Lacticaseibacillus paracasei subsp. paracasei: one gene and its partners. The main gene of each other region encodes a partner of the protein of the gene in region 2 in a complex. Links are inferred from orthologs where the notes say so. Each region holds a gene or a part of one and is shown on either strand. Other genes may lie near its edges.

Region 1 (11,118 bases), 750 kb from region 2 along the record:
GATTGTTTAGCGCGCATTCAAACGCCAACGAGTACAGATTCTCAATCCATCGTAATTGTCGCCACGCGCCGATATAAAGCCGTGCCCATGTTCCCTTCGCCTGCCAACTGATAAAACGGCGACAGTGCCAAAGCTTCTTTTGCGGTTGGTTGCGCGGATAGTGGTGTGCTTTTTTGCATCGCTTCTTGGATTAGCTCACTGCCGGATCGCGTAACCGGAACAGTTAGGCCGAAGCGATTGGGAAGGTAGCGTGGCATGTCGGCTGGCAGGGTATTGCCGAATGAAAATAGGCTGGTGACACCCCCGCCTTGCAAGTATTCATATTGATCTTGGGTTGGCAGGCGGAAGCCGAAGTAACTAAGTGCTTTTTGCAGCTCAGATTTTTGCCAGTTTTTGCTGATGCTGACCTGATAATGGTGCGCACTGGCAAGTCGCAGGATCACCGATCCGCTAGTCAAAGTTGCTGGCCAGCCGGATTGAGAAAACGGATCAAGACTGCCATGGCGGTCCAGCAAGGCCAGCACTTGAGCACGAACAGCCGCGTAGGCCATATGATTGCCCTTAAAAATACGTGTCGTTAAACTGACTCGGCCTAAAATCTCTTCGCTCGCTGGCATTGCTCTCGTTGCCACGAGCATCGCTGGTATATCAACTTGTCGTTCAGGCGAAAGCTGATGGCTCAGGTCTTGCATGGTTAGTCCGCTTTGCCCCAAATAATCAGCTAACTGCCCTTGTTGATCAGCCGCAAAACCTAAGCTAACATTAGGCATCCCCGGGACCAACCGTAACCATTCCCCGCCAATCATTGCCTCGAACGTATGCAAAGTTTGGCCAAAAAAAGTCACCGTCAACGGCCGAATATCGTCAACGGACAATAACGGACTTAGAAAGTATCGTGTGAGTTGCTGAAAAATAAACTTCTGCCGCGCTTCATCCAGCGTGTTCCAGGTCGGCAGGGTCAGGTCGTTGACTGCCATATGCTCACCCTCGTTTGCGGTTCTTGCGTTTTTCTGCTAACAGCGCTTGGCGCCGAGCAATTTTGGTATTTCGTTTGCGTTCTAATAACACCGCAGTTCGAATCTTTTTACGATAATTCGGCATGTGCTTTTGCTTTGCCTTTTTCACCAAACCGCGAATGGCAAGACTGGTGTCTTCTTGCTTCGGTTTGCGGTGAACTCGACGATTGCGGTCATAAGTGTCGACAAGCTCACCGTTTTTGATCATTTTCGGCGCAAACTTAATGCCCATATGCTCTAATTCGGCAATTTGATCTTCCTGTCCCGGTTCGTACAGTGTCACCGCTGTACCAGCCATGCCATTCCGACCGGTTCGGCCCACTCGGTGAATAAAGAACTCGTTGTCGCGCGGAATCTCGGCATTGATGACCATTGAGACCCCCTTGATATCGATACCCCGAGCAGCAAGATCAGTGGCGACCACATACTGATATTTGAGGTCGGCAACATCCTTCATCACGCGCCGACGTTCTCGCGGCTGAATGCCACCATGAATCTTAGCCACCTTCAAACCTTGATGCTTCAAGAAGTCATGGATAGCATCCACGCTGGTTTTGGTGTTAGCAAAAATCAGCACTAAAAAGGGATGCCCCATCGTGACAAGCTGATAGATTAACTCATTTTTATCGCGCCCTTTTGCCGCAATCAAAATGTTTTCAACCGTGTCAGCAATCACCGACTGCGGTTTCAATTCAATCGTCGTTGGATTGTCCATGTACTTGCGCAAGAATGGTTCCAGTTTTTGCGGAATAGTCGCCGAAAAAACAGCCATTTGCAGATGATCTGGAAAACTCGAGGCAATCGCATCAACCGTTTCGAGGAAGCCCATATCCAGCGTCATGTCAGCTTCGTCGACTACAAAATGACGGACAGACGATGGCACTAAATCATAGCCTTTGATCATGTCCAAGATTCGACCTGGCGTTCCGATAGCCACATGTGGTTGATGATTTTGCAACTTGTCGATCTGCTTTTGCTTGTCCATTCCCCCGACTAAACGGTTAATCCGAATCGCGGGCTCAGTTTGTATGAGTTGCTGGGCAACCGCATAAATTTGATTGGCTAACTCACGTGAAGGGGCAGTGATCACGACCTGAGTCGCATCTTCGGTAGGATCTACCATACTGAGTAAGGGTACCAAAAAGGCGTGAGTTTTCCCGCTACCGGTCTGGCTTTGTCCAACAATGTTTTCACCACGCAAAAGCGCCGGAATAACTTTTTGTTGAATGGGTGTCGGGGCGGTGATGGCCATTGCATTGAGACCATCGATAACAAAAGGTTTTAGTTGAAATTGTTTGAATTGATTCTCCATAATGCCTACTTTCCTGAGGTCGAATATTCTTTGACCAGTTGATCGAGTTGCGTCTCGATTTGAATCAGTTCGTCAAAATTAGCTGCCTTAGCGCCGCTTGCTAATGGATGACCACCGCCATTGTGTGCTTTGGCAAGTGTGTTGATGATGGGACCTTTTGAACGCAGATGAACGCGGTAACCGCCTTCTGCCTGTTCAATAAATTCTGCCCAAGCAATGACGGTATCCAGTCGGCCGGGTGTGCCGACAACAGCGCTTACCTGATCATCAGCCAGTTTCAGCTCGTTGATCGCGGTCCGTGGTACCGTCACACTGGCGGCACCTGCTGGGGTAATTTTCAGATGATCGACAACATAGCCTTGCAACCGTGCTTGTGCCAACGTCACCGTGTTCATCCGATTATTAATGGCTGTTGGATCAAAATCCTTTTTAATCAACTCAGCCGCGACCTGCAACGTATGCGGGGTCGTATTGTTAAATAAAAATCGGCCGGTGTCGCCAACAATCCCAGCGTACATTAGGCGAGCAGCCTTATCGCTGAGTTTCAAAACACCGTTGCTGGCGGCGATTAAATCGTAAATCAGTTCAGAGGCAGAGCTAGCGTTGTTATCGACCCAAACAAGATCGCCATACGCATCATCGTTCGGATGATGATCGATTTTGATCAGCATTTTCCCCTTGTTGAAGCGCTCATCAGAAACTCGCGGCGTATCGGCAGTATCGGTCACAATCACGAGAGCATCCTTGTAAACGTCATCAGTAATGGTTTGTTCCTGTGCCAACCAGCTCAAATTGCCAGTGTCACTACCAACCTGATACACTTTCTTATCCGGAAAACTAGCGCGAATGGTTTCTGCTAAGCCAACTTGGGAACCCAACGCATCTGGATCTGGGTTCACATGACGATGGATAATGATTGGATCGTTTGCCTTGATGGCGTTAATAATATCGGTTTGAATCATCAAAAATCAATTCCTTTCTAATAGCTGGCAGGTCACAATCGCTTTAGCAACCTGAACCCCGTCGCTTAAGACATCAACATCCAGCGTCGCATCATGCCTAGTCATCTCAAGTTCACGTAACAAGACGGTGACCACACTTTCTAACTGGATGGGTCGAAATGTTGTTAAATTCAGTCCTTCGACCAACACGTTTCGCCGCCCCGTGTCATGCAAATAACGGGTAGTGCAACCGTTAATGGCTTCAGCCAGCACCCCAAAACTCATAGTGCCAAGCGAATTGGTCATGGCCGGCACGGTTTTCAACTCGTAACCGCCAACGTAAGGCGGTTGCGGTGTGATGGCGGTCAGTTGAGCGCTGACCTGATCGGCAATGGTATTGGATAGTTCGCGACTGTGGGCAATGCCTGTGAGACTTGAAAAAACCGCGTTGCGGGTCACAATTCCCAACAGATTCCAGCTATCATCCACCACCGGCATGGCCGTTAAACCGGTATCCTGCATGGTATGCCCCACAGCAGTCACACTAAGGTAAGGTTTGACAGTTTGCGGATCCTTCTGCATCAACCGTTCAATCGGCACCGTCGGCTTCTTACCGCCAACCAGCGATGGCCGCATGACGCCAACCAATCGCCCATTGCGCGTCACGACCGGCAATGGATATCGCGGATCGGGCAACAGCAAATAATCACCGACCGTCGCCTCAACACCAATGGTTTGAATTTGGGCCAACGGCGTATAAATGGCAGCTACTGTCAAAATATCCTGTTTGATCGCCTGATCTGACAAAGCTCGATTGATCATGGTTGCAACTGTAAAGGTATCATAAGCAGTTTGCAACACAGGCAACTGCTGATCATCCGCCAAGGCGATAATCGCCGCACTAGTTTCGAATCCCCCGGTGATCAACACCGCAGCACCATCTTCTAGTGCCAGCCGTTGTGCATCTTCACGGTTTCCGACAATCATCAACGAGTTACGCGTGATGTAAGGCCGCATGGCAGCTGGTGTCATCGCCCCGATCACGAATTTGTCCAATTTCTTGTCCATACCGGCCTGCCCGCCTAAAACTTTGGCGTCAATCAAATCAACCAGTGTTTTGAATGTCACAGATTCAATTGGATTTAACGGTTTTTGTTCAATCCGAATCGTGCCGACACGCGCAATTGTCGAGACAAAGCCGGTATTCTCGGCTTCCTTAATAGCTCGATAAGCGGTTCCTTCGCTGACTTTCAAATGCTTCGCGATTGACCGAACGGAAATCTTCTTGCCAACCGCCAAGTTTGCGATATAATCCAAAATCTGCTCATGCTTTGTCGCCATACCATCACCCCACTGCAATCTATCGTTAGTATACCATAGGTTACGGCTGTACTATGACAGACGAAGCGCGAGCCAACCCGGTTTCTGGGTTGGCGAGCGCGTTATGGGAAAAACGTGCGCTAAACCGCATTAATTAGCTCAAGTAGCGCATGCCGCTACTTGAGCCCCTACAGCAAGCACCCCTTCGCTGTCTGTCTTCACAACGGTAAGTCCAAATTCTCATACTGCTTCGGATCCAACCCGGTCACGGTAATCCCAAGTAACCGGATGGCCAAGTTCGACATGGCAACACTGCCCCAGAGCTGCCACGCTGCATCGAAAATGGCTTGTTCGCCTTCGAAGTAGTGATCTTGGGTTAGCCGCTTTGTTTGCGTGATGAAGTCCACATCGCGCACCTTAAGCACCACGGTTTTGCCGTGCATAGCTTTTTGATTCAACGATGTCACGACCATCCCTGCCAGATTGTGTAACTGTGTCTGAACCGCCTCGGCGTCAGTTAGAGGCGTGCCATAGGTTCGTTCTTTGCCAATTGACTTCGCCGTCCGAACAGCAACAGGACGATTGTCAAGGCCACGAGCATGTTGATAAAGCACAAATCCCATTTTGCCAAACATCCGGATCAAATCATCTTGCGATAAGGCCCGTAAAGACTTGCCATCAGTGACACCTAAGTCGGTTAACTTCGGCAACGTTTTCTTACCAACCCCGCGAAACTGCTTGATCGGCAGCCGATCCAAAAATAATAAGGCTTGTTCTGGCAAAACCAGTGTACGACCAACCGGTTTATTGTAATCAGAGGCTTGCTTGGCGATAAATTTATTGTAGGAAATGCCAATGGAACTTGTGAGCTGCGTTGCCTGACTAATTTGATCTTGCAGCCACAATGCCAAGGCGATCGTACTCGGGAACATCTTGTTGGCCGTGACATCAAGATAAGCTTCATCGAACGCCACTGGTTCAATTAGATCGGTCACTTGATGAAACAAGGCGTGAATTTGCGCGGACACTGCTTTATATTTTGGAAAATCCGGCGTCTTAAACACCAGTTTTGAACGAGGCACAAGTTGCAAGGCTTCGTTGGCCGGCATTGCCGAATGAACGCCATAACGTCTGGCGACATAGTTGGCCGTTGTCACAACACCTTTGCCGCCAGTTGTACGCGGATCCCGGGCAATTACCAAGGCTTTACTACGCAATTGCGGATTATCGCGCATCTCAATTGAAGCATAAAAGGCGTCCATATCCAGATGAATGATTTTCCGGGAAGTATCGTTTTGTAATGGTAATTCAAATAACGCCATGAGCTTCCCCTTCCTCGTATCAACTGTTCTGTTATTCTTTCTGTCGCGCTAGTTCACGTTCAGCTTTAACGATCAAGACCGATTCTACTCGGACCACCTATAACGCGCTCGTCAGCCCAGAAACCCGGGCTGACTCGCGTTCACTAAAAAAAGGACCCTGACCGCCTTTTCGGGTCACAGTCCCTTTTGTTTATCTGTGAAAGCCTAGTCCGCCAGTTTAATTCGGCGTGGTTGCCAGAACCATTGGCGGCCATCACGAGCTAACAAATCAAACGCTGCTTGCGGACCCATCGTGGCAGCCGGATATGTCGGCATTTCTGTTTCCTGTGACCAAGCTGCTTGAATCGCATCGATGAACCGCCAAGATGCCGATAACTCTGACCAATGAGTAAAGTTTGTCTGATCGCCTTCAAGCACATTATTGATTAATCGTTCATATGCTTCTGGAGCAGCAGCGGCGGCTTCCGGATCATGACGATACCGCAACTCATCGGGTTCAATATTAAAGCCTGTGCCAAGGGCCTTACCATTCAATTGCAACGAATAGCCTTCACTTGGCTCGATATAAATGGTCAAGCTGTCTGGTTGACTTCCGGTTTCTCGGTTGAATAACGGACTTGCGACCGGTTTAAATGTCAGTGTCAGCTGGGTTGACTTCCGAGTTAACCGTTTACCAGTGCGAATATAAACCGGCACACCCTCCCATTGCGGCATATCTAACATAATTTTGCCTGCGACAAAAGTGGCTGTTTGTGAATTTGCTGCCACGCCTTCTTCTTGCCGATAACCCAGCACTTGGTCGCCATCTACTTCGGCGCTTGCATATTGCGCACGCACAAAATTTTCTTTAGCAGTTGCAAGATCATAAGGCTTCAAAGCGGCAAACACTTGATCCTTGGCCGTCAAAATGTCGTTAGCCGTAAAAGTCTTTGGTTTTGGCATTGTCAGATAAGACAGCACCTGCATCACATGGTTTTGCACCATATCACGCAACGCGCCGGCCTTTTCATAATAACCAGCGCGTTCCTCAACCCCGACCGCCTCGGAAAGTGTGATTTGAATATTGTCGATGTAATCCTTGTTCCAGACTCCTTCAAAAATGGCATTATCAAACCGAAAAGCCAACAGATTCTGAATCATTTCTTTGCCAAGATAATGGTCAATTCGGAAAATCTGATCATCATCGAAGGTTGCAGTTAACGAATCGTTTAGTTCTTTAGCACTGGCATAATCATGACCAAACGGTTTTTCGATAATTAATCGGTTGAAACCGCGCTCCGTCAGCAAATGTTCCGATTTCAGATGGCTCGCAATTGTTTCGAAGAAATCTGGTGCCATGGCCATGTAAAAGATGCGATTGCCACCAGTCACATACTGATCGTCCAATTTTGCAGCAAGATTTTTCAAGGTAATGTAATGATCTGCATCGGTTACATCATGACTCTGATAAAAGAAATGCTGGGCAAAGGCTTTTGCTTGGTCACGATCCACATCATCGCCAGCGACGGCGTTTTCAACAACCTCGTGATAATGATCATCAGTCCACGGACGCCGCGCTGTGCCGATCACCGCAAAATGCTCAGCGAGGACACCACGACGGTAAAGATTAAACAGTGCGGGATACAACTTGCGTGAGGCTAGATCTCCTGAACCTCCAAAAATAATAATCACAGCACGTGACTCTTCTGGCATGTATACGACCCTGCTTTCTCTAGACTTAATTACAATTCGACAAAAATGTGATCAGCACGATCTGCATCGACCGCCAATTCTTTTCCGGTACGGGCTAACTTGATGATCACGGCATCTAAGGTTTTCGCAGTCACCGTGAATTCATCATCCAGCCTCAGGTCAATTTTAACCGTGTAATCAATCAACGAAACTTCATCAATCACGCGTTCAATATGCCCACTTTGCCCAACATCTAACGTGCCTAATGTCACCCGACTTTGTTGGAGATAGTGGCCATTGGCATCCGGAATAACACCGCCGTGCGGACAATAGCGAGGTTCGCCCAACATGGCTGACAACCGTTTGGCCATTTCCGGCGTTAAGGCATGTTCCAGTTTTTCTGCTTCTTGATGGACCGCATCAGCTGGATATTTAAGGCACTGAACCAGAAACACTTCCCAGAGCCGATGATTACGCACCAAAATGGCCGCCTTTTTCCGGCCAGCTGATGTCAGCTGGATACCTTGATAAGGCGTGTGCGCAACCAGTTTTTCTTCGCCCAGTTTGTTGATCATCTCACTGACCGAAGCAGCAGAAACATGCATACCGGCAACGATTTGTTTATTAGAGACCAGCTGTGTATCGCCGCCAATCTCAAAAATCAATTTAAGATAATCCTCTTTATTCGGTGTCATTTTACATCCTTACTTTTAATTTGCAGTCACTGTACTCCATTATGCCATGAGTCACACAAAAAAACACGCCAATTTACTGACGTGTTTTTCGTGATCGGCTCAAATAATGTCGCCATTGAATTCTCTGCGCCGATCATTGTGAAATGATTAGCAGCAAACATCTTAGAAAGTGGATTCGGTGCCTTCATATTCATCAAGGATGATATGCTTCAAGTCGCCGATTAACGGTTCCTGCGGGTTGGTAACGGTGCAGTTATCTTCATAAGCCAGTTCGGCAAGACGATCAACTTGCTTGTCGAGATCAGCCTTTTTAACGCCTTGTTCCTTCAAACTGAGCTTGACGCCAACACTGTGAGCCAGCTTGATGAAGGCCTGAACATAGCTTTCAACCAATTCATCAGTTGTCTTGCCAGGAAGGCCGAGGTAGCGAGCGATTTCTGCGTAGTCTTCGTTAGCGCGGAAGTAGCTATACTTCGCCCAGATAGCGCGCTTCTTCGGTTGACTCGCATTGAAGCGAATAACATGTGGCATCGTGATCGCGATGCAACGACCGTGAGGCAGATGGAACGCTTGCCCAATCTTATGCGCAATGCTGTGGTTAATGCCCAACAGTGCGTTGGCAAAGGCCATCCCAGCAATGGTTGAAGCGTCATGCATCTTTGACTTTGCTTCGACGTCGCCATGATAACTCTTTTCCAGATTTTCGAAGACCAACTTGATTGCTTCCAAACTCAGGCCCTTAGTGTAATGAGTGGCCATGGTTGAAACATAACTTTCGGTTGCGTGGCAGAGCACATCCAAACCGGAATCAGCGACAACCACTGGCGGTACGGATTCGATGAACTGACTGTCCACAATCGCGATGTCTGGCGTCAATGCATAGTCAGCTAACGGATACTTGATGCCAGCCTTGGAATCGGTGATAACCGCAAAAGGTGTTACTTCTGAACCAGTCCCAGAAGTTGTTGGAATGCAGACAAGCTTTGTCTTATTCAGATTCGGGAAGGTGTAAGTCCGCTTCCGGATATCCAAGAATTTCTGCTTAGCGCCGAAGAAATCAGCATCCCCGGCATCGTTGAACAAGCACATCCCTTTGGCAGCATCCATAACAGACCCGCCGCCGATAGCAATGACGGTATCCGGTCCAAATGAGCGCATGATATCGGTCCCCTTGAAGACCGTGTCAGTTGATGGATCAGGTTCAACATCGACAAAAGTCTGAACTTGAACAGGATTTTCACGCCGAGCCAGAACATCTTCAACGATCTTGACGAAGCCTAACTTTTCCATGCTTCGATCAGCAACGATGAAGGCCCGTTTGATGCCTTCCATGTGTTCGAGGTAACGAACAGAATTCTTTTCAAAATAGATCTTTGGTGGCAATTTCATCCACTGCATGTTATTGCGGCGTTTTGCCATTGTCTTGATGTTAAGCAAGTCGACCGTCCCCACGTTATGCGAAATTGAGTTACCACCGTATGAGCCGCAGCCCAGTGTCAAACTTGGAATCATTTCGTTGTAAAGATCGCCAATCCCGCCGACAGAAGATGGTGTGTTGATCAAAATCCGGCAAGCTTGCATAGCATCGGCATACTTCAAAGCTAACTCATCATCAGCCGTGTGAATGACTGCCGTATGACCCAAACCGCCGATATCAAGCATGGTTTCACATTTCTTGAAGGCATCTTCATGACCATCTGCTTTGACCATGGCCAGTACTGGACTTAGTTTTTCACGAGACAGTGGATACTTTTCGCCAACACCTTTCAATTCAGCAATCAGAATCGTGGTGTTATCAGGAATCGTGATCCCCGCCCATTCAGCAATCTGCTTAGGACTTTGACCAACGATTCGCGGATTGACACTTTGCTTTTCAAGATTAATGACGGTACTTTCGAACTTCTTCATGTCCTTCTGTTTAACGAAGTAAGCACCTTGGGCTTCAAATTCCTTCTTCACATCATCGTAAATGCTGGAATCAATAATCACGCCTTGTTCGGAAGCACAGATCATGCCATTATCAAAACTCTTTGAAAGTACTAAGTCATTGACAGCTTGTTTGATGTTAGCGCTGGCTTCAATGTAAGCTGGCGCATTCCCGGCCCCAACACCCAGTGCTGGCTTGCCTGATGAATAGGCGGACTTAACCATGCCAGGACCGCCCGTTGCCAAAATCGTGGCGATACCAGGGTGATCCATCAAAGCTTTAGTCGCATCCATACTTGGTACAGGGATATATTGCAAAGCACCCTTTGGTAAGCCTGCTTTTTCGGCTTCATCACGGATGACCTCCAACGCACGCGCTGAAGACTTTTGGGCACCCGGATGGAAGGCGAAAATGATTGGATTACGGGTTTTAATGGCAATTTCGGATTTGAACATGGTCGTTGAAGTTGGGTTCGTCACTGGGGTCACACCAGCGATAACACCAATTGGTTCAGCAATCGATACCAAGCCGCGTTGCTTGTCTTCATTGATCACACCAACGGTCTTGTTGTTCTTGATTGAATGCCAAATTTCTTCAGTGGCGAACATGTTCTTGATCGCTTTATCTTCCCACACGCCTCGGCCCGTCTCGTCAACAGCGAGTTTTGCCAATTCCATATGATGATCCAAACCAGCGATTGCCATCCGATGAACGATGTGATCGATCTTTTCTTGATCGAAAGTTTTCATGATCTTCAAAGCGGCATGCGCATTCGCAACCAATTCGTCAACCATACTCTTAACATCAACTTCGGTAGCAGTCTTCGCAGTATTCTTTAACATGAGCTTACCTCCAAGTGTTTTGCGGAATTTTTTGTTAACCATTTCACAAGAACATCATAACCGGTCTTTGTG
Region 2 (11,235 bases):
ACTCGATTCAAACCAAACAACAGGAACAATTTCGGCAAGAATACCGAAATGTGGATCTGCTGTTGGTAGATGATATTCAGTTTTTTGGTGACAAAGAGGCCACACAGGAAGAATTTTTTCATACCTTCAATACGCTGTATGAAAATATGAAGCAAATTGTTTTGACCAGTGATCGCCTGCCTAACGAAATCCCCAAACTTCAAGAACGGTTGGTTTCGCGGTTTAATAAGGGCTTGTCTGTCGATGTCACACCGCCAGATCTGGAAACACGAATCGCTATTTTGCGGAATAAAGCCGATGCTGAAGATCTCAGCATTCCAGATGACACCTTGTCTTACATTGCTGGTCAAATTGAAAGTAACGTACGTGATCTCGAAGGTGCGTTAGTACGCGTTCAAGCCTTTTCAACCATGAAAAACGAAGATATCACGACCAGCTTAGCCGCGGATGCCTTGAAAGCCCTGAAACTTGATGACCGCAGCGGACAATTGACCATTCCGCAAATCCTGAATGCTGTCGCGAAATATTTTCAGCTGACGGTTCAGGATCTTAAAGGAAAGAAACGCGTCAAACAGATTGTCATTCCGCGCCAAATCGCGATGTATCTAGCGCGCGAAATGACCGATAACAGTTTACCGAAAATAGGTCAGGAAATCGGCGGCAAGGATCATACAACCGTCATCCATGCCCACGAAAAAATTATGGCTTCAATGACAACTGATGAGAATTTAAAAGCTCAAGTGATCGAATTGCGGAATATCTTGAAAAACCGCGGGTAATGCACATGTGGATAACCTTCAAAAACAAACCATTTTATCCGTCGCACTTATCCACAAGTGCATAACTTTCTCAGTTGTTGTTTCTCAAAGTTTTCCACAGTTTGAACACGCCCTATTACTATTACTTCAAAAGCTTTATATTATATATATAAAAGACGTTCAGGAGGCTCTTATGAAATTTACGATCACCCGATCCACATTCTTAAAAACCTTGAATGATGTTTCTCGGGCCATTTCAACCAAAACAACCATTCCGATTCTGACTGGATTGAAAATTGTGCTCAACGATAGCGGCTTAATCCTCACTGGTAGTGATGCCGATATTTCAATCGAATCACGGATCAACGCAACGGATGAAAATAATGATCTCCAAATCGGAAGCACTGGTGAAATCGTCTTGCCAGCCCGTTTCTTTAGCGAAATCGTTAAACGTTTGCCAGAAAGCACAATGACGCTTGAAGTTAAAGACAATTTCCAAACCGTCATCACGTCTGGGGCATCTGAATTTACCATTAATGGTTTGGATGCCAATAACTATCCGCGGTTGCCAGAAATTACAGCCGATGCAGCGTTGAGTGTTTCAGCTGATGTGTTACGTCAGTTGATTAACCAAACAGTTATTGCCGTTTCTAATCAGGAAAGTCGACCAATCTTGACAGGGGTTCATCTGACAATTACCGGCGATCAGTTGGTAGCTGTTGCGACTGATTCCCACCGCCTTGCGCAACGTAGCCTGACCTTACCAACAGCAAGTGCCTCGGATTATGACATCATTATTCCAGGGAAAAGTCTGACAGAACTTAGCCGCATGTTAAGCGATGACGTTGAAAAAATCGAAATTCGCATTGCGGAAAATCAAGTGCTGTTCGTGTTTGGGCAAACGGCCTTTTATTCACGCTTACTTGAAGGCAACTACCCTGACACAAGCCGACTTATTCCAACATCCAGCAATACGCAAGCGGAATTTGACGCACCAGCATTGCTGGCCTCCATTCAACGTGCCAGCTTGCTGAGTCACGAAAGTAGCAACAATGTAGTTCGGCTTGTCCTTAATATCGCTGATCAAAAAGCGACTATCTACGGTAATTCGCCAGATGTCGGGAATGTTGAAGAAGTACTTAGTTTCAACAAACTTAGCGGCGAGGATCTAGAAATCTCGTTCAACCCTGATTATATGAAGGATGCCTTGCAAGGATTTGGCCAAACGGCAATTGAAGTTGACTTCACCGCACCATTGCGACCATTCACTTTGGTTCCAACAGAAGACAAGGAACGGTTTATCCAACTCATCACGCCAGTTCGAACGTTCTAACTAAACATGACTTGAAAACGCCTTTACCGAAAAGATTCGGTGAGGCGTTTTTTTGACGAACTTATGCTTCATGAAATGAACTGATAATGTGCGCATCAAAATGCAAAGCAGCCACATGATCCGTTAGCCAACATCAGCTTTTTTGATGGCAGTGAGTCGTTTTATGGGTCTTTTTTCGTCCCACTTTAATCAAAGGTGATGATAACAGACTTTGATTGTTGGTTTGTTCACAAATAGATCAGTCATTTTTTCTGTAAACCTAGGTCAAACAGATGACTTTCATAAAGTTTCACGATCAGTCGAATATTTCTATTTAGAATTCCTAATGACAAATAATCGAAAGTTGCGTTGAGAGCGGTCAAAATCGATAGAAATCAAAATTTAGCCGATTTTGGCCTTTCTGGGTCTTTTTAGTCTAGGGGGACGCACAACGTTCAGATTGCCTCAGAGCCGCTTTAATGCCGTTTTAGAATTGTGTTTTAAGTAGTATAAGGGTATAATTAATTCGTGTTCATTGACGACAAATCGCGGTTTAACGCGGTTTGTCTAGCACTTTTCGGAATGGAGGGCGACAGCAATGACAACAATCGAAATCACGACCCCTTTTTTGACCTTGGGCCAGTTTCTGAAAGAGGCGGGATTGATCGATAGTGGCGGTGCGGCCAAGTGGTATCTGGGTGAAAACTCAGTGACAGTCAACGGCGCAGCTGAGGAGCGACGTGGGCGCAAGCTGTATCCAGATGATCAAGTCAGCGTGGCCGGCCAAACATACGTGATCGTGAGCGCATGAAACTGGATCACTTGGTGCTGAAAAATTATCGCAATTATGCTGCTGTTGATACAACATTTTCACCAGAAATCAATGTTTTGATTGGGGCAAACGCTCAAGGCAAGACGAATCTGCTTGAATCAATCTATGTTTTGGCATTGGCTCGCAGTCATCGAACCAACAATGATAAGGAACTGATTCGCTTTGGTAGCGAGTTTGCACGGGTTTCCGGGCAAGTTTCGCGACAAAGCGGTTCCCATCAGTTGGAGTTGATTATCAGTCATCAAGGCAAGCGTGCCCGGATTGATCGCATCGAACAACCGAAGCTTTCCCAGTATTTAGGGCATTTTAATGTCATCTTGTTTGCACCTGAGGATTTAGCCATTGTCAAGGGCAGTCCGGCTGGGCGGCGTCGCTTCATCGACATGGAGTTTGGCCAGATGAGTCCCAAGTACCTTTATAATCTGAGCCAATATAAAACGTTTTTGAAGCAGCGCAATGCGTATTTGAAGCAGCTTAAGTATCATCAGGCCAAGGATCTGGTTTATCTGGATGTGTTGACTGACTCGCTTGCAGCTTTCGGGGCAGAGCTAATTACGGCGCGCGCTAAGTTGTTGGAGACGATGTCGGATTATGCTGCAACGATTCAGCAAGATATCACCAAGGGGCGGGAGTCATTACATTTTTCTTATCAAACACAGGTTGACCCCAGTCTTCGCGGTAACAGTGAGCAGGTTTACACTGCTTTGGGCGAGATGTTTGCCAAGCAGCAAGCGCGCGAAATCGAACAAGGAACCAGTTTAGTCGGTCCCCAGCGAGATGATGTGTTGTTCATCGTCAATGATAAGGATGTTGCCAATTTTGGCAGTCAAGGGCAACAACGCACCACAGCATTGGCTGTTAAGCTGGCAGAGATTGACCTTATGAAGGATCAAACCGGCGAATATCCAGTGCTATTACTGGACGATGTGTTGTCAGAATTAGATGCGGCTCGCCAAACCCATTTACTTAAGGCCATTCAAACCAAAGTCCAAACCTTTTTAACCACCACAAGTTTGGAAGGCATTCAAAAAGAAATCATCGCAACCCCTGCAGTCTTTAAAGTTGATGAGGGGACATTAGCAAGAGCGTGAACCAGCCCGGTTAGAAACCGGAGTGTAAGTGGGCCTGAACGTGATGACCGTACTTTGGTCATTGCGTTCAGGTTCCTTACACGCAGGTTTCTGGGCTGGTGAACGCGTTTAAAGCAGAGCGTGAACAGGCACGTTTAGAAACCGGAACATAAGTGGGCTTGAACGTGATGGCCGGTTTTTGGCCATTGCGTTCAAGGTCCTTATGTGCAGGTTTCTGTGCCAGTGAACGCATTTTAACAAGGAGGATAACCAGTGACGGACAAGAAAGAAACGGCCGAAGAGAAGAAGGATGAACTGGCGGCTGAGTATGATGCCAGCCAGATTCAAGTACTTTCAGGACTTGAAGCGGTTCGGAAGCGTCCAGGGATGTATATTGGCTCGACAAGCAGCCAAGGCTTGCATCATTTGGTCTGGGAAATCATTGATAACGGGATTGATGAAGCGCTGGCTGGATTCGCAACACGGATTGAAGTTGAAGTTAACCCAGATAATAGTGTGACGGTAACAGATGACGGTCGCGGGATTCCAGTCGATATCCAGTCTAAAACCGGACGGCCAGCACTTGAAACGGTTTATACCGTTTTACATGCCGGTGGTAAATTCGGCGGCGGCGGCTACAAAGTTTCCGGTGGCCTACATGGTGTCGGGGCATCAGTCGTGAATGCGTTGTCGACTGATTTGGACGTCACGGTTACTCGTGGTGGCAAACGTTACTACATTGACTTTATTCGCGGCAAGGTGAACACGCCGATGAAAGTGATTGGCACGGCACCGGAGCACGAACATGGCACCAAGGTTCATTTTCTGCCTGATCCGGACATTTTTACCGAAATTAGAACATTCGATGATAAGATTCTGACCACCAGAATTCGCGAACTGGCTTTCTTGAACAAGGGTCTCAAGTTGACCTTTACCGACAAGCGCGCGGCAACGCACGAGAAGCTGGTATTCCATTATGAAGGCGGCCTCAAGTCTTACGTTGACTTTTTAACTGAGAAAAAAGAAAACCTGTTACAAGAACCGATTTATGTGGAAGGACAAGACAAAGGCATCACGGTGGAATTCGCGTTGCAATACACCAACGACTATCACAGCACCTTGTTGACGTTTGCCAACAACATCCATACGTATGAAGGCGGCACGCATGAGACCGGGTTTAAAACGGCGCTGACACGGGTCATTAATGATTACGCTCGCCGGTCTGGTGCGCTAAAAGACAGCGATGATCCGTTAAGCGGGGATGATGTTCGTGAGGGCTTGACGGCGGTTGTTTCCGTGAAGCATCCAGATCCGCAGTTTGAAGGGCAAACTAAAACCAAATTAGGGAACTCGGATGCCCGAACGGTGGTTGACCGTACCTTCTCTGACCACTTCAATAAGTTTCTCATGGAACACCCAGCTGATGGCAAGCTAATCATTGACAAAGCCATGCTGGCCAGCAAGGCACGTTTGGCGGCTAAGCGGGCGCGTGAAGTGACCCGGAAAAAGAGCGGGTTGGAAATTTCGAACCTGCCTGGTAAATTGGCCGACAACACCAGTAAGGACCCAGAGATCTCTGAATTATTTATCGTCGAAGGGGATTCCGCTGGTGGTTCTGCCAAATCAGGGCGTAGTCGCCTGACGCAGGCCATTTTGCCAATTCGTGGGAAAATTCTGAATGTCGAAAAGGCTTCAATGGAACGCATCTTGGCCAATGAAGAAATTCGAACCTTATTCACCGCGATGGGTACCGGTTTTGGGCAGGACTTTGATATCAATAAGGCTCGATATCACAAACTGATCATTATGACCGATGCCGATGTTGATGGTGCCCACATTCGGACTTTGTTGCTGACGTTGATTTATCGCTACATGCGGCCAGTGCTTGACGCTGGCTATGTCTACATCGCACAGCCGCCGTTGTATCGGTTACGCCAAGGCAAAATGACGCAATATATCGATTCCGATGAAGAATTGCAAGACATTCTAGGCCAGTTGCCTCCGAGTCCAAAGCCAGAGATTCAGCGTTACAAAGGGCTTGGGGAAATGGACGCCAACCAGCTATGGGAGACGACCATGGATCCGGATAATCGGCGCTTACTGCGGGTATCGCCAAAGGATGCCGAAGCTGCAGATGGCGTTTTTGAAATGTTGATGGGTGATCATGTTGAACCGCGGCGTAAATTTATTGAAGATAACGCTGTGTTTGTTGATCCGAACAACATTGATGCTTGATTGATCAGTTTAACTAAGTCAGCTTTTGCATGAGAATTTTTGAGAGGAGACTTTTCGCTTAATGGATGATCGCCAAGAAAGCCGAATTACCAATGTGAACCTCGGCGAAACAATGCGTAAATCATTCCTTGAATACGCGATGAGTGTCATTGTGGCGCGGGCCTTGCCTGATGTGCGCGATGGCCTCAAGCCGGTTCAACGGCGGATTCTGTACGGTATGAATGAACTCGGCGTGACGCCGGATAAACCGTACAAGAAGAGTGCGCGTATTGTTGGGGATGTCATGGGGAAATACCATCCGCATGGTGATAGCTCGATTTATGAAGGGCTCGTACGAATGGCACAGGACTTCAGCTATCGTTACATGCTGGTCGATGGCCACGGGAACTTTGGGTCTGTCGATGGTGACGGTGCCGCTGCGATGCGGTATACCGAAGCTCGCATGAGCAAAATAGCAGTCGAGATGCTGCGTGACATCAACAAAGATACGATTGATTTTCAGGATAACTATGATGGCACGGAAAAAGAACCGGTTGTTTTACCGGCACGTTTTCCAAATCTGTTGGTCAATGGGGCGACTGGGATTGCGGTCGGTATGACGACCAATATTCCGCCGCATAATCTGTCAGAGACTATCTCGGCGCTGCACGTGTTGATGGATAATCCAGATGCCACGACAGCTGACCTAATGCAGGCACTGCCAGGACCTGATTTTCCAACCGGCGGCGTTGTGATGGGTAAGTCAGGCATTCGCCATGCTTATGAAACTGGCCGCGGCACGATTGTTTTGCGCGGGAAAGTTGATGTTCAGACGGAGAAGTCTGGCCGTGAACGGATCGTGATTACCGAGATTCCATATATGGTTAACAAAGCCAAAATGGTTGAACGGATCGCAGATTTGGTTCATGAAAAGAAAATCGATGGGATCGTAACCTTGCGGGATGAATCTGACCGTGACGGGATGCGGATCGTCATTGATGTGCGCCGTGATGCTAGTGCATCAGTTATTTTGAATAACTTGTACAAGCTCACGCCACTACAAACCGGCTTTTCATTCAACATGGTGGCAATCGTTAATGGTGCGCCAAAAGTGTTGAGCTTGAAACAGATCCTGCAATATTATCTGGATCATCAAGAAAACGTCATTCGTCGGCGGACGCAATTTGACCTGCGTAAGGCCAAGGCTCGTGAGCATATCCTCGAAGGATTACGGATTGCGCTTGATCATATTGATGAAATCATCACGATTATCCGTAGTTCTGAAACTGGCGACAAGGCAAAAGTCATCTTGATGGACAAGTTTAAGTTGTCTGACAAGCAGAGCCAAGCAATCTTGGATATGCGGCTGGTTCGGTTGACCGGTTTGGAACGCGAGAAGGTTGAAAGCGAATATAAGGATGTTGAAGCAGCGATTGCTGATTATACTGATATTCTTGCTAGACCAGAACGTGTTCATCAGATCATCTACAACGAATTGCTGGATATTCAGAAGAAGTTCGGCGATAAGCGCCGTACTGAATTACTGGTCGGTGAAGTGCTCAGTCTTGAAGATGAAGATCTGATCGAGCAAGAAGACGTGGTCATCACGTTGAGTCATAACGGCTACGTCAAGCGATTGGCAACCAGTGAATTCAAGGCACAAAATCGCGGGGGTCGCGGTATTCAGGGGATGAACGTCCATGATGACGATTTCGTTGAACGCCTGATTTCGACTTCCACGCATGATGTCCTGCTCTTCTTCACCAACAAAGGTAAAGTTTATCGCAGCAAGGGTTACGAAATTCCTGAGTACGGTCGAACCGCAAAAGGGATTCCAATTATCAACTTGCTTGGTGTCGGTGCCGGTGAAAAGATTCAAACGGTTATCAACGTGCATGAAGGCGAAAATGATGATCGTTATCTCTTCTTCGTCACGCAAAAAGGCGTTGTTAAGCGCACACCGGTGAAGGAATTCGCCAATATTCGCAGCAACGGACTGATTGCGTTGAATCTCAAGGATGAAGACGAACTGAATAATGTCATCCTAACGTCCGGACAAGACAATATCCTGATCGGGACGCATCTGGGTTACAGTGTGACCTTCAAGGAACAAGACGTTCGCTCAATGGGACGTTCAGCGACTGGGGTTCGAGGTATTCGTTTACGTGAACACGATTACGTAGTGGGTTCCGACATTCTCAAACCCGATTCCGAAGTCTTTGTCATTTCAGAAAAAGGTTACGGTAAACGGACGGCAGCGAAGGAATATCCGATTAAAGGTCGTGGCGGTAAAGGGATCAAGACAGCCAACATCACCGCCAAGAATGGTCCGTTGGCAGGGGTCACCACCGTTGATGGTACCGAAGATATTCTTGTTATGACTGATTCTGGTGTCATGATTCGCTTCAATATTCAAAGTGTTTCGCAAACTGGCCGAGCAACGTTAGGGGTTCGTTTAATTCGAGTTGACGACGATGCCAAGGTTGCAACGATGGCCAAGGTTGAACCGGAAAGCGACGATCCAGACGATGGCAGCAAGCCAGATCAGCCAACTAGCCCGACAGACGGTTCTGCTGAACCAACCTCGCAGCAGCCAGCTGATGGTTCGTATGCTGGCGATGCCGATCAGCAAGTGAGCCAATTGCTTGATCGCGCTGAAGCTGATCAACCAGAGCAACATGATACTGGCGACCAGCCTGAATAATCTAATAATGCTAGCATCAATTGAGCTGATTCACGCTCAATAAAAATACCGGTCGAAATGGCAATTTGCCACTTCGACCGGTATTTGTTTGCGTACAGATAACCTCAAATCGTGAAGGTTGATTGGTTGCCCATGCGCGCCTTAAGTTCATGGATGATCTTAACGCCGCTGCTGGTACCGATGCGAGTAGCACCAGCTTTAATCATTGCCAAAAAGGTATCAACATCTCTGATACCGCCAGCCGCTTTGACTTGCACTTGATCGCCGACTGTTTCTTTCATCAAAGCCACATTTTCGACAGTGGCACCGGCTGGGCCAAAGCCCGTTGAAGTCTTAATAAAATCAGGACCGACGTCCTTAGCAATAGTTGCCATTTTGATGATTTCCGGCTTGGTAAGATAGGCGGTTTCAAAAATGACTTTGCACGGTACATTGACCGCATGACAGACAGCAACGATTTGACGCATTTCATTTTCAAGATAACTGTATTGCTGTTCCTTAAGCGCCGTGATATTGATCACGTAGTCAATTTCGTTGGCACCGTTTTGTAAGGCGTCTTTGGTTTCAAAAACTTTGGCCGCGATGCTCGTTTGGCCTAAGGGGAAAGCAATTGCGGCGCCAACATCAATGTCGGTACCTGCTAGTTGTTTCGCACAAAAAGCCGATTGGACTTGGTTAATCGCCACCATTTTAAAATGATATTGTTTGGCCTCGTTGCAAAGCTGGCGCAAATCTGCGTGAGTTGCATCTGCATGTAAGTTTGTGTGATCAATCATGCGACTGAATTGATCTAAAGTATAAGCTGTCATGATTTTTCCTCCAAAGTTGAATTCGTTTACATTTAGCATACCACTTTTTGCGTAATGTATATCTGACAGCGATAAATAGTACGGTGTTGTGCAAGCAACCATGCAGAAGAAAGGTCATTGCGGTCAAGGTCCTTATGTGCAGGTTGCTGCACCAGTGAACGCGTTTAGAGGAGGAGAAGCGAATGTTGAATAGTGTGAGTCTAACAGGGCGGTTGACCAAGGAACCTGAAGTTTTCCGAACGGCTAACGAGCTTGATATCGTCCGATTTACGTTGGCGGTGAATCGCGTTTTCAAGAATAAAACGGGACAGCGCGAGACTGATTTTATTGAGTGTGTCATTTTTGGCAAACGCGCCTTAACTTTTGCGGGATCAACTACCAAAGGGTCATTGTTGGGTATTTCAGGGCGGCTGAGTAATAATCATTTTGAAAATAAGCAAGGTGAGCAAGTGTGGCGGACCGCTGTCGTCGTTGATAATTTTGCTTGGTTGGAGTCGCGAGCCACGACGGAAAGCCGCCGGGCAGGGACCTTGCAGGCGACAGGAACAGACGACGTCATGCCAGTAGAGGAAGGCACCCTGCCACAGGTCGCAACCGACGATCTGCCATTTTAGTGGTGGTATTCGCCGCGGATCTATGCTACAATTTTAACTCGTGAGTATCCGGCTATTCTATAGCCTTAGTACTCTCCTTGCTCCGGCAAATGACCGGGGCCTAAAGTCCATAAGGAGGTGAATCGTCATGGCTGAAACCAAATATGAAGTCACTTATATCATCCGTCCAGATTTGGACGATGCTGCAAAGACTGAATTGGTTGAACGTTTTGACAATATTTTGAAGGAAAATGGTGCCAACATCATTGATTCCAAGGATTGGCAAAAGCGTAAGCTCGCATATGAGATCAACAAGTACAACGAAGGTCTCTATCATATCGTGAACTTGTCCGCAGAAGATGACAAAGCGATCAATGAATTTGATCGTCTTGGCAAGATCAACAACGATATTCTGCGTCACATGATCGTGAAGCGAGAAGACTAATCGTAACTTTTTTGAAAGGGGCGCTACGGCATGCTTAACAGTGTTGCATTGACAGGTCGATTAACCAGAGACGTTGATTTGCGTTACACGCAAAGTGGCACGGCTGTCGGTTCTTTCACGCTGGCCGTTGACCGCCAGTTCCGCAGTGCAAACGGCGAACGTGAAACTGACTTCATCAATTGTGTGATCTGGCGTAAGTCTGCAGAGAACTTTGCAAACTTCACCAAAAAGGGATCCATGGTTGGAGTTGAAGGCCATATCCAAACGCGTACGTATGATAACGCGCAAGGACAAAAGGTCTACGTGACCGAAGTCGTCGTTGAAAACTTTGCGTTGCTGGAATCCCGGGCAACGACTCAACAGCGGCCGTCCGAACCGGCAAATCCAGCTGGCCAAGGTAATCAGAACTATGGCGGCGGGCAGCAGTTTGGCAATAACCAACCGCAGAATCCGCCAAGTTTTGGTTCACAAGGCGCCCCGAACAATGCATCATCACCG
Region 3 (8,097 bases), 2.3 Mb from region 2 along the record:
CAGTCCTAGTGTTTGTGATTTTTGAGGTTGGCCGGATCAGCCAAGACTTGAATGGAGAACAAATGCGGGCGAGCCTCGCCACGCAAAGCCCTGTTTCGCTCTTGATTTTGTTAGTTGTGGGGCTGATCGCCGTTACACCGATGCTAACTTATGATTTTGTGATTACTGAATTGTTACCAGGGCACTACAAACCGGCTTATGTCATTAAATCAGGCTGGATTGTCAACACCTTCACCAATATTGCCGGCTTTGGGGGGTTACTGGGTGCTAGTTTGCGGGCAAACTTTTACCATGAAAAAGCGTCTCAAAAGCAGGTGCTATTTGCGATTTCAAAAATCGCGATGTTTTTGTTGGCTGGGTTGTCGCTTTGGTCCATGATCGGGATTGTCGTCATTTTTGTTTTTGGTATTGGGGCGGAGTTTGCTAACTATTGGGTCTGGCTTGTGGGCGGTGCGGCTTATTTCCCATTGCTCATGATCATCTCCCATGTGCGTGATAGTGAATTCTTTGCCGATATGCCACTCAAGCGCCAGTTGCGCCTGACGCTGGGATCATTTCTTGAATGGGGCGGTTGTGCTGCATTCTTTCTTTTGATTGGTTATTTTCTTGAGGCGCCCATTCCACTATTGTCTGTCTTGCCGTTGTTCATGGTGGCGAATGTCATCGGGGTTATTTCAATGGTGCCCGGCGGCTTGGGTTCTTTTGATGTGTTAATGATTGTTGAACTCGGCCAGTTGGGTCTGGACAGCAGTGCCGCCGTTGTTTGGCTGCTTTTCTATCGGCTTTTCTACTATGTCATTCCGTTCCTGATTGGTGCCGGTTTGTTTGCGCAAGATGCTGGCAAGCGATTGAATGCTTACCTTGAAGGCTTACCAGTGCAGTTGATTCGCAAAGCAGCATTCGGCTTTCTAGTGGTTTTCCTGTATTTTTCTGGGATTATGTTACTCTTGCGCGGTGTTGCGCCTGATCTTGCTTTTCAAAACACCTTGTATCAGCGCCTTTATCCCTACACCTTCCTATTCCTTGATCGGGTCACAAATGTCATTGTGGCTTTCTTAATTCTTGGCTTTGGCCGTGGCATTGCCAGCCGCGTGAAGCGCGCTTACTGGCCGACTGTGATTGTGTTGATTGTGGCGATGGTGGCGTCATTGCGCGAGGATAATCATCTGCGCTTTATCGTGTTCCTTATTTTGGTGGTCATTGCGCTTATCTTGACGCGTCGTGAATTGACCAGAGACCGGTTGGCGCTGTCGTGGGGCAACAAGCTGATTGATGGTGCCGTCTTTGGCTTGACATTTATCTTTTATGCATTTGCTGTGTTCTATAATGCGCCTGCCATTCATCACCGGCATGTGCCAGATGTTTTCCTTTTCCCGTCTGAGCGGATGTTCTTCACTACCTTAATCGGGGTCATGCTGGCCGCGTTGACGGTGTATCTCATCTTCCGATATTTGTCGGCGTCGACAAAATCGTTGGCCGATCCTTACGATGAGGCGCGCTTGAAGGCGGTTGTGGCTAAATTTGGCGGGAACGAAGTGAGCCATCTGGGACTGATGCGCGATAAATCGCTGCATTTTTATCAAGTGGACGGTGAAGATCGCGTGTTCTTCCTGTTTAAAAAGAAGGCTGATAAACTCATTGTCATGGGTGAACCGGTTGGAGATGAGACCCAAATTCCAGCCGCGATTGCTGACTTTATGAAGCAGGCAGATGATCAGGACATGTCGTTAGTCTTTTATGAGATTAACGAAAACCTGACGATGAAATTGCATGAATTTGGCTTTGACTTCATGAAGTTTGGTGAAGAAGGTTATGTGGATGTGACAACCTTTACATTGGCTGGCACGAAGCGAAAAGGTGAGCGGGCGCTCATGCACAAGTTTGAGCGTGAAGGCTACAGTGTCGAGCTGCTCAAGCCGCCGTTTGATGATGCTTTGCTAGACGACCTTCAAACCGTGTCTGATTCATGGTTGGACGGGCGCAGTGAGAAAGGTTTCAGCTTGGGGTTCTTTGATCGCCATTATCTGAATCAGGCGCCGATTGCGGTTGTGCGAGCGCCGGATGGCAAGATTGTGGCGTTTGCGACCGACATGCCGACGGGTAATAATGAGGTCACTAGCATTGATTTGATGCGTTCTAGTGCCGATGCGCCTTCTGGTATTATGGATGAAGTGTTTATTCATCTGTTTGAATTGGCCAAGGATCGCGGCTTTAAGTATTTCAATATGGGGATGGCCCCGCTGGCGAATGTCGGTACGTCTAGTTATTCTTTTATTGAAGAAAAGATTGCTCACCTTGTGTATGAATACGGCTATCGGTTTTATGGATTCCAAGGATTGCGCTCGTATAAAAATAAATATGTAACTGAGTGGGTACCGAAGTACGTTGCTTATCGTAAACGGACGTCATTGCTATTCACGTTGCTGCAGATCATGATGGTCGTGAATCAGAAGGTCACTTTTGCAACGCCGAACAAGTGGTGGCCAAAGCGGTTAGCCTGGGTGAGCCGACTCGGTCAAGGCATTGACAAATAACCGGATGTTAGGTGTTATTAGAGTATGGTCTTTGACAGTCCTTTTTCATGGCTGAGGGCTAGCAGATAATTTTTAGCGCTGCGCAAAACAAGGAGGCACCAATATTGAATCACTATTATACGAATGATCCTGATTTGGCCCATGATGAGCACAGCTTTGACTTTGAGCTAGGTGGGCATTCGCTCCGCTTTACCAGCGATAATGGCGTGTTTTCGAAACACACGGTGGATTTTGGCAGTCGGGTTTTGATCGCAACCATACTGGCAGACGAATTGCCAGCGGGACCGATACTTGATGTTGGAACGGGTTACGGGCCGATTGGGCTTGCTTTGGCGAAGCGCTTTCCTGATCGCCAAGTAACGATGAGTGATGTGAATGAACGTGCACTTGCTTTGGCACAGCGCAATGCAACGGATAACGATATCAGCAATGTCACGATTGTCGAAAGTTCCATGTATGATCAGATAGATGGCCAATTTGGCGTGATTGTGACGAATCCGCCGATTCGTGCTGGTAAAACCATCGTTTCCGGTATTCTTGCCGGCGCTGCCGAGCATTTGTTGCCGCATGGTCAGTTATATGCGGTGATTCAAAAGAAACAAGGTGCGCCATCTGCATTGAAACTGATGAAAACAATTTATCAAGATGCCAGCATTGTAAAAAAGGAACACGGGTACTATATTCTTAAAGCGACAAAATAAGTGTTTTTATACTAGGCGTGGTACACTCAGGTCAGGACAGAAAGGAGCAATATGACATGACAAAATCGAAATATCTCGCATTAGGTGGTGCAGTGGCCGCTGCCGCAATCGCAGCAGGGGCATTTGTGTGTGCCAAAAGCTTGACTGAATATTTTGAACGGCAGCACCAACGGCGTCAGGTTGAAGGCTTCGTGAAGAAGATTTTTGGCGACAGTGATCGGGTTCAAACCGTTTTAGATAAATTGAGCGATGATGATGTTGCCAGTCTGCTCCGGGTTAGCGACAAGCTGCGCAGTCTAAAAGACAGTGCTAGCGAATATGCCGGATCGGCTCGCGACCAAGGCATGGCAGCCATTGATCGCTTAAAGGCAGCACTGAGTCACTAGCCGTTAGTTTAGCGACATGTGGCTATCACACGTCAGGTAAATAAACTGGCTGCGTGATCAAAATAGCCGTCCATGAGGATTTTCCTGATGGACGGCTATTTATTGGCATCAGAATGATAAAACAAGGAGTGCTTGGCAATCATGGACGAACACGACATCAATCAATTTATGGATGCGGCTCTAACCGAGGCCAAAAAAGCCGCTGCAATCGGCGAAGTGCCGATTGGCGCAGTGATCGTTCATCAAGGCGAGATTATCGGCCGTGGTTATAATTTGCGTGAAACAACTCAAGACGCGACGCATCATGCCGAGATGCTGGCGATTCAGGCCGCATGCAAAACGCTTGGTACATGGCGCCTGGAAGATTGCAGCTTATTTGTCACGTTAGAACCATGTCCAATGTGTGCCGGCGCTATGATCAATGCACGCGTGGCGACGTGTTACTTTGGTGCCACTGATCCTAAAGCAGGCGTTGCTGGCACTTTTTATAATTTATTGGCGGACACCCGCTTTAATCATCAAGTTGCTGTGGTCAGCGGCATCAAAGCCGATGAAAGCGCCACGTTGCTACAAACGTTTTTCCGAACGATCCGGGCCAAAAGAAAAGCCGCCAAGCGGGCTGGTCAAACCAGTGAGAATCAGTTATAATGAAAACTGCCGAAAGGCCTTAAGGCAATGGTGGCTTTCCGAATCGTGTCAGGTCCGGAAGGAAGCAGCACTAAGGTAGGTTCGTCATGTGCCTTTTGTTATTGAGAAATTGACCGGTCGCTTGTAATTGGAGCGGCCGTTTTTGTTGTCGCAGATTCTGTCTACTCATGAGGCAGCTATGGTAAACTAGAACACAGCGAATATTTCACTAAGAAGAGCGTGAACGGGCGCGTTTAGTCACCGGAGCATAAGCGGGTTCAGGGGTGATGGCTGGTTTTGGGCCATTGCACCTGAGGTCCTTATGAGCAGGTGACGGCGCCGGTAAGCGCGTTTAAAGAAGAGCGTGAACGGGCGCGTTTAGTCACCGGAGCATAAGCGGGTTCAGGGGTGATGGCTGGTTTTGGGCCATTGCACCTGAGGTCCTTATGAGCAGGTGACGGCGCCAGCAAACGTGTTTAAAGGAGGCGGCACGGTGAGTTATCAAGCGTTATATCGGGTGTGGCGCCCGCAGCAATTTAAAGATGTGATTGGCCAAGAAGCCATCACCAAGACGCTGAAAAATGCGCTGATTACTGGCCAGACAAGCCACGCCTATCTTTTTACCGGCCCCCGCGGTACCGGTAAAACATCGGTCGCCAAGATTCTGGCAAAGGCATTGAACTGTCTACACTTGGAGGATGGTGAGCCAGATAATACTTGTGAAATTTGTCAGGCTATTAATAATGGCAGTTTGACCGATGTTATCGAAATTGATGCTGCTTCTAACAACGGCGTGGATGAGATTCGTGACATTCGGGACAAGGCAAAATATGCGCCAACACAAGCTCGCGTCAAAGTGTATATCATCGATGAAGTGCATATGTTATCGAGCGGAGCCTTCAATGCTCTGCTGAAAACGCTGGAAGAACCGCCGGCGCATGTGGTGTTTATTTTAGCCACGACGGAGCCACATAAAATCCCAGCAACGATTATTTCGCGAACACAACGATTTGATTTTCGCCGGATCACGCCGGAAGATATCGTTAAGCGAATGCGTTTTATTTTGGATGATAAGCAAATCACATACGACGATGCTGCGTTGAAAGTGATTGCCAAAGCAGCTGAAGGCGGCATGCGGGATGCCTTATCGATTCTTGATCAAGTGTTGAGTTTTGGCGATAATCACGTCACAACGGAAGATGCACTTGATGTCACAGGCGGTGTGACTACTGCTGTTTTGGGCAAGTATTTAGCCGCGGTCCTCGCCAAGGATCATGCGCAGGCATTGAAAATGATCGAGGATTTGTTAGCGTCAGGTAAAGATGCTGGGCGGTTAATCGAAGATCTGATTGAATACTTGCGGGATCTGTTGGTTAATCAACAAGCACCGACACTCTTGGGTGATTTAGAAAAAAGCTTACTTGATGATCAATTCAAAATTCTGAGCGAGAACTTCAAGCCAGAGCAGATCTACCACATGATTGACGTGTTGAATAGCACGCAGCAACAACTGCGGATGACCAATCATCCGGAAATTTATCTAGAAGTGGCAACGGTTCGATTAAGCGAAACGACAACGCCACAGGTTACGGCAGCACCAGCACAGGCAGAAAATCCGCAATTTGAAAAATTGACGGCAAAAGTCAAACAGCTGAGTGATCAACTGAAACGGGTCGAGGCGAACGGCGGCACCATTCCGCCACCAACCAGAACCCGGAAACATGTGAAGGCCAAAGCCAACCATGTCAATCGTAAAGCTATTTATCCGATTTTAGGTGCCGCAACCAAACAGGACCTGACCAATTTAAAGGATGTTTGGCCGAATCTGCTGGGTCTGCTTAGTATCACGAAACGCGCCATGATGAAAGTCAGTGAACCGGTTGCTGCCAGTCCTAACGGTGTGATCGTGAGTTTCGATTATGATATCTACGTTGAACGCGCCATGAATGATGCCGCACTGATGACGGAATTGGAAAGTGGTCTACAAAAATTAACCGGCAAGCAGCCAAAAATTGTTTTGGTTCAAAGTGATGTCTGGCCAACCATTCGACAAGATTATATTCAAGAATTGAAGGCCCCTGAAAACAAGGAACAGAAAGCTGACACTAAACCGCAGATACCGCCAGTTGTTAGCAAATTAACAGAACTATTTGGTAAAGATGCACCTAACGTAACAATCAAAAATGACTAGAAAAGGATGATGAAACATGCGTGGAATGGGTAATATGCAAGGCATGATGAAGCAGATGCAGAAAATGCAAAAGGAAATGCAGGCAGCACAAAAGGAACTGTATGCAACGGAGTTTGAAGGCAAGTCAGCTTCCGATATGGTCACCGTTAAGTTTACCGGTGAAAAGATCATGAAAGACATTCAAATCAAACCAGAAGCCATCGATCCAGACGATCCGGACATGCTCCAAGACCTGATTATCGAAGCGGTTAATCAAGCCATGGGAACCATTGATAAGGAAACTCAAGATAAGATGGGTAAGTATACACGCGGATTGCCAATGTAACAACAGAGCGCAAAAAGGCGCGGTTAGAAACCGGAGTGTAAGCGGCCTTGAACCAAAAGGGCTGGGCTTTGGCCCTTTTGGTTCAAGGCCGCTTACATGGAGGTTTCTGCGCCTTTTTGCGCGTTTCGGAGAACAACAATGGACCACAAGTATCATCAAGAAGTCTTCACCGCATAAACCGAACTTTTACAACAACCCAAGTTCGCACCCAAAGTTTCAGCAACATAAGCAAATAAGCATCATTTTGAAACCAAAGCTGTTCTCATGACAGCAAAGATCATCACTCAGTACGTTTTCACAACAAGAGGGGACACTATGCAATATCCAGAACCGATCAGTAAATTGATCGACAGTTATATGCGCCTCCCGGGTATCGGGGCAAAAACCGCAACACGGCTGGCTTTTTACACCATTGATATGAATAAGGACGATGTGACGGCGTTCGCTAAAAGTCTTGTCGCGGCAAAAGAGGATCTGCATTATTGTTCCATTTGTGGCAACATTACCGATGAGGATCCGTGTGCTATTTGTCGCGATAAAAGTCGCGACCAAAGCACGATATTGGTTGTTGAACAACCTAAAGACGTCATGAGCATTGATCGGGCTCAGGATTATCATGGCTTGTATCATGTATTACATGGCGTTTTATCACCAATCGAAGGCCGCGGTCCTGAAGATCTGAATATTGAGAGTTTGTTAAAACGGCTTAAGGCAAATAAGGCAGTCAAAGAAGTCATTATCGCCACTAATGCCACGCCTGAAGGTGAAGCCACCGCCCAATACCTAGCTCGGCTGATTAAACCAGCTGGTATTAAGGTCACTCGCTTAGCCCATGGGCTGTCGGTCGGCAGTGATATTGAGTATGCTGATGAAATGACCTTGATGAAGGCGGTTGAAGGAAGGACTGAGCTGTAATGTTTGGACGCAAACAGGTAAAGGTCAAGGAAGAAAAAGACGAAGAACTAATGATGCTCGTCTATCGTGTCCGCGACCAGATGGCGGCACAACGCAAGCTCGTTGCTACTTTTCGCGAAGTCGACGAACAAACCAAAGCGCAAGTAGCCTTACAGACAGGCCTGTTCGACTTTCTCTACCGCGAAGCGCGCACCCGCCAAATCAAGGGCGAACTTGTGGCCCGAGTGGCTGCGGAGCAAATTGCGGAGTATAGAGATTTATAGAGCGCAAAAAAGCGCGGTTAGAAACCGGAATGTAAGTGGCCTTGAACCAAAAGGGCTGGGTTTTGGCTCTTTTGGTTCAAAGTCCTTACACGGAGGTTTCTGCGCTTTTTTGCGCGGTTCAGAGAGTCGTGAAGGGGTAACAGAGCTTTTCCACG

The links.
Region 1: the proteins of dnaN (region 2) and dinB are in contact, whole or in part, in a solved structure (PDB 1OK7), measured with the Escherichia coli proteins. The link is inferred for Lacticaseibacillus paracasei subsp. paracasei from one-to-one orthologs.
Region 3: the proteins of dnaN (region 2) and dnaX are in contact, whole or in part, in a cryo-EM structure (PDB 8GIZ), measured with the Escherichia coli proteins. The link is inferred for Lacticaseibacillus paracasei subsp. paracasei from one-to-one orthologs.

Annotation. Positions count from the first base shown.
Region 1 is NZ_AP012541.1:743,524-754,641, reverse strand. What follows is about bases 3,860-6,669. They hold dinB (DNA polymerase IV), read right to left. Parts: upstream 5,912-6,669; coding sequence 4,808-5,911; downstream 3,860-4,807. Other genes in these bases: zwf (glucose-6-phosphate dehydrogenase), read right to left, coding at 6,116-6,669; LBPC_RS03620 (DRTGG domain-containing protein), read right to left, coding at 3,860-4,610. Outside these bases: LBPC_RS03635 (hypothetical protein), read right to left, coding at 42-977; LBPC_RS03630 (DEAD/DEAH box helicase), read right to left, coding at 982-2,328; LBPC_RS03625 (DHH family phosphoesterase), read right to left, coding at 2,334-3,290; more of LBPC_RS03620, read right to left, coding at 3,297-3,859; more of zwf, read right to left, coding at 6,670-7,603; LBPC_RS03605 (metal-dependent transcriptional regulator), read right to left, coding at 7,633-8,277; adhE (bifunctional acetaldehyde-CoA/alcohol dehydrogenase), read right to left, coding at 8,440-11,046. UniProt on the Escherichia coli protein: Poorly processive, error-prone DNA polymerase involved in translesion repair and untargeted mutagenesis. Copies undamaged DNA at stalled replication forks, which arise in vivo from mismatched or misaligned primer ends.
Region 2 is NZ_AP012541.1:572-11,806, forward strand. What follows is about bases 95-3,021. They hold dnaN (DNA polymerase III subunit beta), read left to right. Parts: upstream 95-951; coding sequence 952-2,091; downstream 2,092-3,021. Other genes in these bases: dnaA (chromosomal replication initiator protein DnaA), read left to right, coding at 95-779; yaaA (S4 domain-containing protein YaaA), read left to right, coding at 2,669-2,881; recF (DNA replication/repair protein RecF), read left to right, coding at 2,878-3,021. Outside these bases: more of dnaA, read left to right, coding at 1-94; more of recF, read left to right, coding at 3,022-3,993; gyrB (DNA topoisomerase (ATP-hydrolyzing) subunit B), read left to right, coding at 4,246-6,207; gyrA (DNA gyrase subunit A), read left to right, coding at 6,269-8,890; deoC (deoxyribose-phosphate aldolase), read right to left, coding at 8,995-9,699; ssb (single-stranded DNA-binding protein), read left to right, coding at 9,882-10,313; rpsF (30S ribosomal protein S6), read left to right, coding at 10,441-10,737; ssb (single-stranded DNA-binding protein), read left to right, coding at 10,768-11,235. UniProt on the Escherichia coli protein: Confers DNA tethering and processivity to DNA polymerases and other proteins. Acts as a clamp, forming a ring around DNA (a reaction catalyzed by the clamp-loading complex) which diffuses in an ATP-independent manner freely and bidirectionally along dsDNA.
Region 3 is NZ_AP012541.1:2,306,317-2,314,413, reverse strand. What follows is about bases 4,176-7,090. They hold dnaX (DNA polymerase III subunit gamma/tau), read left to right. Parts: upstream 4,176-4,741; coding sequence 4,742-6,439; downstream 6,440-7,090. Other genes in these bases: recR (recombination mediator RecR), read left to right, coding at 7,080-7,090; LBPC_RS11325 (YbaB/EbfC family nucleoid-associated protein), read left to right, coding at 6,456-6,764; tadA (tRNA adenosine(34) deaminase TadA), read left to right, coding at 4,176-4,269. In the rest of the region: bifunctional lysylphosphatidylglycerol flippase/synthetase MprF, read left to right, coding at 1-2,534; LBPC_RS11345 (class I SAM-dependent methyltransferase), read left to right, coding at 2,639-3,235; LBPC_RS11340 (hypothetical protein), read left to right, coding at 3,292-3,621; more of tadA, read left to right, coding at 3,763-4,175; more of recR, read left to right, coding at 7,091-7,679; LBPC_RS11315 (YaaL family protein), read left to right, coding at 7,679-7,942. UniProt on the Escherichia coli protein: Part of the beta sliding clamp loading complex, which hydrolyzes ATP to load the beta clamp onto primed DNA to form the DNA replication pre-initiation complex.